2 regions of the Listeria sp. Marseille-Q6474 genome follow, and region 2 is predicted to be linked to the other one. Evidence: predicted binding sites of a transcription regulator. Region 2 holds the regulator's gene; the other holds the start of a gene.

Region 1 (3,498 bases), 630 kb from region 2:
TTGGTGACGATTTGTACCATTGGGATTTGCTATCCATGGGCTTTATGCATGGTTTATGGTTGGAAAATTAATCATACTGTTATCGAAGGCAAACGTTTGAAATTCCAAGGATCAGCCTTTGGACTTTTTGGACATTGGATTAAATGGTTACTTCTAACTATTATTACTATCGGAATTTATGGTTTCTGGGTTTTTATTAAGCTAGAAGATTGGAAAGTAAAAAATACGATTTTTAAATAAAAAATAAAAACATCTTACAAATGAGCTTTCGCCAATTGTGAGATGTTTTTTTATGCCCTCGGAGGGAATCGAACCCCCATTTTAAGAACCGGAATCTTACGTGCTATCCGTTGCACCACGAGGGCTTTATGTACAAAGAAAATGTTTACCGTACGAATAATAATTATAGCGAAATTCGTATGTTTTTACAAGCTTTATTTTGAATGAAGAAGCCAGCGCATCCTGAGATTTGCTGGCTTCAATAGTTAATTTACCACTATCCAAATAGATGAACTATCTGGTTTTTCACCTCGTACCCACCATTTTGCTTGGTAGATTTTACCATTGTATGAAACTTTTTCTCCGCCATTATAGGCTTTTTGGGTGTTCCAAACTGGCAATTCGGTGCTGTTTGATTTCCATACATCGCTCGTATCTGGTGCGTTACCTTTAGTCCACCATTTCGCTGTGTAAGCTATCCCATTATAATAAATTTGGTCGCCTGCATTATAAATTCGATCAGCTTTCCAAGTGTTCATTGGGTCTAGTGGTTTAGTTTTGGCTGTGATTTCGTTACTTACTAGTGAACGATTACCTGATGTATCAACTGCATATACTTTGTAGCTATAACTTGTATCACTTTCTAGTTTTGTATCTTCAAACATCGTGGAAGTCGTTGTTGCGATTTTCGTATTATTTCGATATAGTTCATAATTTTTCACTTCAACATTATCCGTTGACGCTTGCCAACAAAGTGCAATAGTAGTGTCTGTTTGTGCATGTGACATTAAACCTTTTGGTGCTGTTGGAGCTTCTTTATCAGCGGCTGGTGCTTCTTTCGTTGTTAATTTAGCGCTGTTACTAAGTGAAGATGCATTACCAGAAAAATCTTTTGCACGCACTGTATACGTATAGGTTGTATTGTCTTTTACAGTTGTATCTTCGTATGCGGCAACTTGACTTTCCCCGATTACTTTTCCATCACGTAAAATTTCATATCCTTTAATTCCTACATTATCCTTAGAAGCAGTCCATGTTAAACTTACTTTTTTAGCAGTGGTTGTTCCTGTTAAATTAGTCGGTTCAGTAGGTGCTTCATTGTCTACAATTGGTTCAATATCAGAATTAATGATATTTGCGTCGATAACTTGGTAAAATGCATTTCCAGTATCCGCAATTGACCAAACACCTAAGATAACATAATAACCAGAACGATCATTTGGAATAGTTATTTCTTGTTTTGATAGTCTATCAGGTACGCTACCATCAGCTGTAATTGTCGCTAACGGTTCAAAGTCTGCTCGTGTTAAAGGTTTATTTGGATCCCAACCTTTTTTGGTAATAAAATAATCCCAACTACTTGTTCTATGTGGCGCTGTTAAAGTCCATTCTACAGTTAATGGGCCTGATTCTACATCTACTTTTGCCCATCGATCTTGTGTTTGAGCATCTAACAGTGAGTATTTTCCTCCGCCTGCAATTTTGCCATCAACAGGGCCACTTGCTGGAAAACCTTTTGGTGCTTCTACGCTTTGTGGCTCGTATTGTGCTGCTCCAACTCCCGTATTAATCCCTTGATTAGCTAAGTATACCCGACTCGCTGGTTTAGATATGTATCCATGGGCAGCGGCACTTGTTTCGAAGAGGACGACAGATAATATTGCAACAACAAAAAACATTCCAATTTTTGAAAATTTATTCATGGTGCACCTTCCTTTCAGTATAGTTCATTATACCTTTTTGTTAATTTTTTTTAAAATAGTTTGCTCCAAACTTTATCATTTGACCTAATTTGACCATTCGTGTATGATATAAACAAAGCTAAATTAAAATATACAATTTAACAGGAGGAATCTTGATATGAACTTAATTCCAACAGTAATTGAACAAACTAGCCGCGGTGAACGCGCATACGACATTTATTCTCGTTTATTAAAAGACAGAATTATTATGTTAGGCTCTGCAATTGATGATAACGTTGCTAACTCAATTGTTTCCCAATTATTATTCTTAGATGCACAAGATCCTGAAAAAGATATTTTCTTATATATCAACTCTCCAGGAGGAAGTATTTCAGCAGGGATGGCAATTTACGACACAATGAATTTCGTTAAAGCTGACGTGCAAACTATCGGTATGGGGATGGCTGCTTCCATGGGCTCATTCTTATTAACAGCCGGTGCAAATGGTAAACGTTTCGCTTTACCGAATGCAGAAATCATGATTCACCAACCACTAGGCGGCGCTCAAGGTCAAGCAACTGAAATTGAAATTGCTGCTCGTCATATTCTAAAAATCAAAGAACGTATGAATACGATTATGGCTGAAAAAACTGGGCAACCTTATGAAGTAATCGCTCGCGATACCGATCGTGATAATTTCATGACTGCTCAAGAAGCAAAAGATTACGGTTTAATTGATGACATCATCGTTAACAAATCCGGCTTAAAAGGCTAATTAAATAAAAAAGTGGGCTTGTAATTACAAGCCCACTTTTTTTCTTGCCTTATTTTATACGTAAAGCAGAATGTTTTCTTCCATAGAATGTATAAACAATAATCCCAAGTACAAACCAAACACCAAATGCAATCCAAGTTGTTTTAGATAAATTAAGCATTAAGTAGACACAAAGTAAAAACGAAAGTGCTGGTACCACTGGATAAAACGGTGTCTTAAAGCCTTTTTGATTAAGCTCAGGGTTGCGACGTAAGAAGAAAATTCCGACTGAAACCATCGCAAAAGCAAATAGTGTACCGATATTAATTAATTGTGCCAAATCTTCCATTGGTACTGTTGAGGCAATCAAGCCCATTACTGTCGCAAAAATCATCGTATTTCTAACCGGGGTATCGTTCTTGCTGATTTTTGAAAAAGATTTTGGTAGTAGTCCGTCACGTCCCATCGCAAACAATAATCTAGTTCCACCGTATGACATAACAAGCACAACTGTTGTCATTCCTACAATTGCTCCAACTGAAAGCAAGCCTGCAATCCAGTTTTGATTAATCGCTTGAAGCGCAAAAGCAACTGGTGCACTAACTCCAACTAAATCAGTGTACGGAACAATGCCTGTTAGAACTGCCGATAATAAAATATAAAGCAACGTACACACTGCCAATGAAGCGATAATCCCAATCGGCATATTTTTTTGTGGATTTTTCACTTCTTCTGCTGCACTAGATACGGCGTCAAAACCAATATAAGCAAAGAAAACGGTAGAAGCTCCCGTAATCACACCTTGCACTCCAAATGGTAAAAACGGTGTCCAATTATCTGGTT
Region 2 (3,498 bases):
TCGTCACACAACTCGTTAAATAACCAAACTGTTTATCAAAAGCATAAGTTAATTTTTCTTCCACATATCCATCAATTTGCAATGCTGCCTCTAAAGCATCAAACAACCTTAACCCTGGTGTCATGCATTGTATCCGCAAATGATCTTCTTCATTTAACATAATACTCACATTTTCTTGTTCATTTAAGAGAACTGCACCATATTCACTTTTATTCATCATATAAGGACTAATTAAATGCTTTTCAACTAAAAGAGCCTTTTGCAACTTAGAAATCTGATTCATTTTGATTAAAGTGAAATTATCATCAAATACCTCCGCGATATTATCAACAACCTCTTCCTTTTGTTCATAAATAGGAAACTGCTCATCTTTTAAATTTCTAGCAAGTCTAATACGTGAACTCAGGACAACATCATCGTCATCACCAGCATTTTCTAACCAAGAACTGAGCCGAGGTTCGAATACATTCATTTATCCTCACCCCCAGCTTTCAAAGCCCTTATTTCATCACGAATAATTGCGGCTTCCTCAAATTCTTCATTTTTTACTAAGTCTGCTAACTTATCTTGAAGACGGTTTATCTCATTCTGCACATCTTCCGCACGTTCAATTTCCACAGGTACTTTTCCAATATGCTTTTTATAACCATTTTGCACCCGACCAATAATCGGAACTAATTGCTCCTCAAAAGCTGAATAACACTCCGCACAACCAACCCGATTAGTTTGTAAAAACTCCTCAAAGCTTAGATTGCAATTTTCACAAACCACTTTTTTCTGAGCAGATTCTTCTTTTTGTAATAACGTCAAAAAATCCAGAGCTACTTCACTAAAAGTATCCATTGCTTTAACAAGGTCTTTTTCAGAAGCAAGCGCCTCCTTAGTAGCACAATTCTCGCACAAGTATAACGACTCCACTTTCCCAGCTTCATTTAACTGTTGAAGCGCAATTATCGCCTTGTTTTCCCCACACTTTTGACAAATCATAGCCATCACACCTTAATCATATTTCAAAGCAACTAACATTGATTCGAGTATCCTACTACGCAAAATATCTCTATCTGGCAGAGGTAAAATTAAAACCTCACGATCAAGTGCAGCAACCATCAGTCTTGCTTCTTTCTTCGTTATAACATCTTCTTCAAGTAACCTTAAAATTACATCTTCAGAAAAAGATTGAGATACCTTTTTATCATGAACCATAGATATAATAGCTTCTAATAATTGAAGCTTATCATTCATTTTCACTTTGATAATCCGAATATATCCGCCGCCACCGCGTTTACTTTCAACAATATACCCGCGTTCCATTGTAAATCTAGTATTGATTACATAGTTGATTTGAGAAGGCACACATTCAAACTTATCCGCAATTTCACTTCTCTTAATTTCAACAGCTTCACTAGACTCCAGTACTTGCTTTAAATAAGCTTCTATAATATCAGAAATATTTTTCATTATAAGGAATCTCCTTTCCATATTTTCCAAATCACTGACTTTGACTATTTTTGACTTTAATTATACTAGATACCTGTACCTTTTAGCAATTTATTTATCTTTTTATAACAAAAAAAGCCCTAAATAATTAGGACTTTTAATATTGCCCGGCAGCGACCTACTCTCGCAGGGGGAAGCCCCCAACTACCATTGGCGCAGAGAAGCTTAACTACCGTGTTCGGGATGGGAACGGGTGTGACCTTCTCGCCATAACTACCAGACAATATGAAGTTGTTGAAAGATTGCTCTCTCAAAACTAGAGAAGAAAGGGTTCAGTTAGGTAACTTCGTTTCATTTTTTGGTTAAGTCCTCGATCGATTAGTATTTGTCCGCTCCATGTATCGCTACACTTCCACTCCAAACCTATCTACCTGATCATCTTTCAGGGATCTTACTTTCCGAAGAAATGGGAAATCTCATCTTGAGGGGGGCTTCACGCTTAGATGCTTTCAGCGTTTATCCCTGCCACACATAGCTACCCAGCGATGCTCCTGGCGGAACAACTGGTACACCAGCGGTGTGTCCATCCCGGTCCTCTCGTACTAAGGACAGCTCCTCTCAAATTTCCTGCGCCCGCGACGGATAGGGACCGAACTGTCTCACGACGTTCTGAACCCAGCTCGCGTGCCGCTTTAATGGGCGAACAGCCCAACCCTTGGGACCGACTACAGCCCCAGGATGCGACGAGCCGACATCGAGGTGCCAAACCTCCCCGTCGATGTGGACTCTTGGGGGAGATAAGCCTGTTATCCCCGGGGTAGCTTTTATCCGTTGAGCGATGGCCCTTCCATGCGGAACCACCGGATCACTAAGCCCGACTTTCGTCCCTGCTCGACTTGTCAGTCTCGCAGTCAAGCTCCCTTGTGCCTTTACACTCTGCGAATGATTTCCATCCATTCTGAGGGAACCTTTGGGCGCCTCCGTTACTCTTTAGGAGGCGACCGCCCCAGTCAAACTGCCCACCTGACACTGTCTCCCCACGCGCTTAGCGTGGCGGGTTAGAATGGTCATACAGCCAGGGTAGTATCCCACCATTGCCTCCTCGTATGCTAGCGCACACGTCTCTTCGGCTCCTACCTATCCTGTACAAGCGGTACAAACATTCCATATCAGGTTGCAGTAAAGCTCCACGGGGTCTTTCCGTCCTGTCGCGGGTAACCTGCATCTTCACAGGTACTATAATTTCACCGAGTCTCTCGTTGAGACAGTGCCCAGATCGTTGCGCCTTTCGTGCGGGTCGGAACTTACCCGACAAGGAATTTCGCTACCTTAGGACCGTTATAGTTACGGCCGCCGTTTACTGGGGCTTCAATTCGTACCTTCGCCGAAGCTAAGCACTCCTCTTAACCTTCCAGCACCGGGCAGGCGTCAGCCCCTATACGTCACCTTACGGTTTTGCAGAGACCTGTGTTTTTGCTAAACAGTCGCCTGGGCCTATTCACTGCGGCTCTCTCGGGCTTGCACCCTAATAGAGCACCCCTTCTCCCGAAGTTACGGGGTCATTTTGCCGAGTTCCTTAACGAGAGTTCTCTCGCTCACCTTAGGATTCTCTCCTCATCTACCTGTGTCGGTTTGCGGTACGGGCAGTACTACTCTTCCTAGAGGCTTTTCTTGACAGCGTGAAATCAGGAACTTCCGTACTTAATTTCCTTCCCCATCACAGCTCATGCTTCGCAAGAAGCGGATTTGCCTACTTCTCACACTCACTGCTTGGACGCACATTTCCATTCGTGCGATTCCCTATCCTTCTGTGTCACCCCATCGGTTAAACAATTAGCACTGGTACAGGAATCTCTACCTGTTGTCCATCGCCTACGCCTATCGGCCTCGGCTTAGGTCCCGACTAACCCTGAGCGGACGAGCCTTCCTCAGGAAACCTTAGATATTCGGTGGAAGGGATTCTCACCCTTCTTTCGCTACTCATACCGGCATTCTCACTTCTAAGCGCTCCACCAGTCCTTCCGGTCTGACTTCACCGCCCTTAGAACGCTCTCCTACCAC

What was found. The regulator CtsR, encoded in region 2, represses protease genes until heat stress. The targets are predictions, from matches to a motif close to ATGGTCAATAAAGGTCAAACA.
Region 1: a site for CtsR is predicted at 1,999-2,019, ahead of clpP (ATP-dependent Clp endopeptidase proteolytic subunit ClpP). Genes of this name have one in related genera too.

Annotation. Positions count from the first base shown of each region.
Region 1 covers NZ_CAMPPS010000001.1:2,085,959-2,089,456, reverse strand. Annotated here, with positions in the region: gene OC533_RS10465 (DUF898 family protein) at 1-240, shown strand, start outside; tRNA gene OC533_RS10460 (tRNA-Arg) at 294-365, opposite strand; gene OC533_RS10455 (lytic polysaccharide monooxygenase) at 486-1,922, opposite strand; gene clpP (ATP-dependent Clp endopeptidase proteolytic subunit ClpP) at 2,080-2,676, shown strand; gene OC533_RS10445 (amino acid permease) at 2,726-3,498, opposite strand, start outside.
Region 2 covers NZ_CAMPPS010000001.1:1,451,476-1,454,973, forward strand. Annotated here, with positions in the region: gene OC533_RS07280 (protein arginine kinase) at 1-472, opposite strand, end outside; gene OC533_RS07285 (UvrB/UvrC motif-containing protein) at 469-987, opposite strand; gene OC533_RS07290 (CtsR family transcriptional regulator) at 1,000-1,458, opposite strand; rRNA gene rrf (5S ribosomal RNA) at 1,603-1,718, opposite strand; rRNA gene OC533_RS07300 (23S ribosomal RNA) at 1,796-3,498, opposite strand, start outside.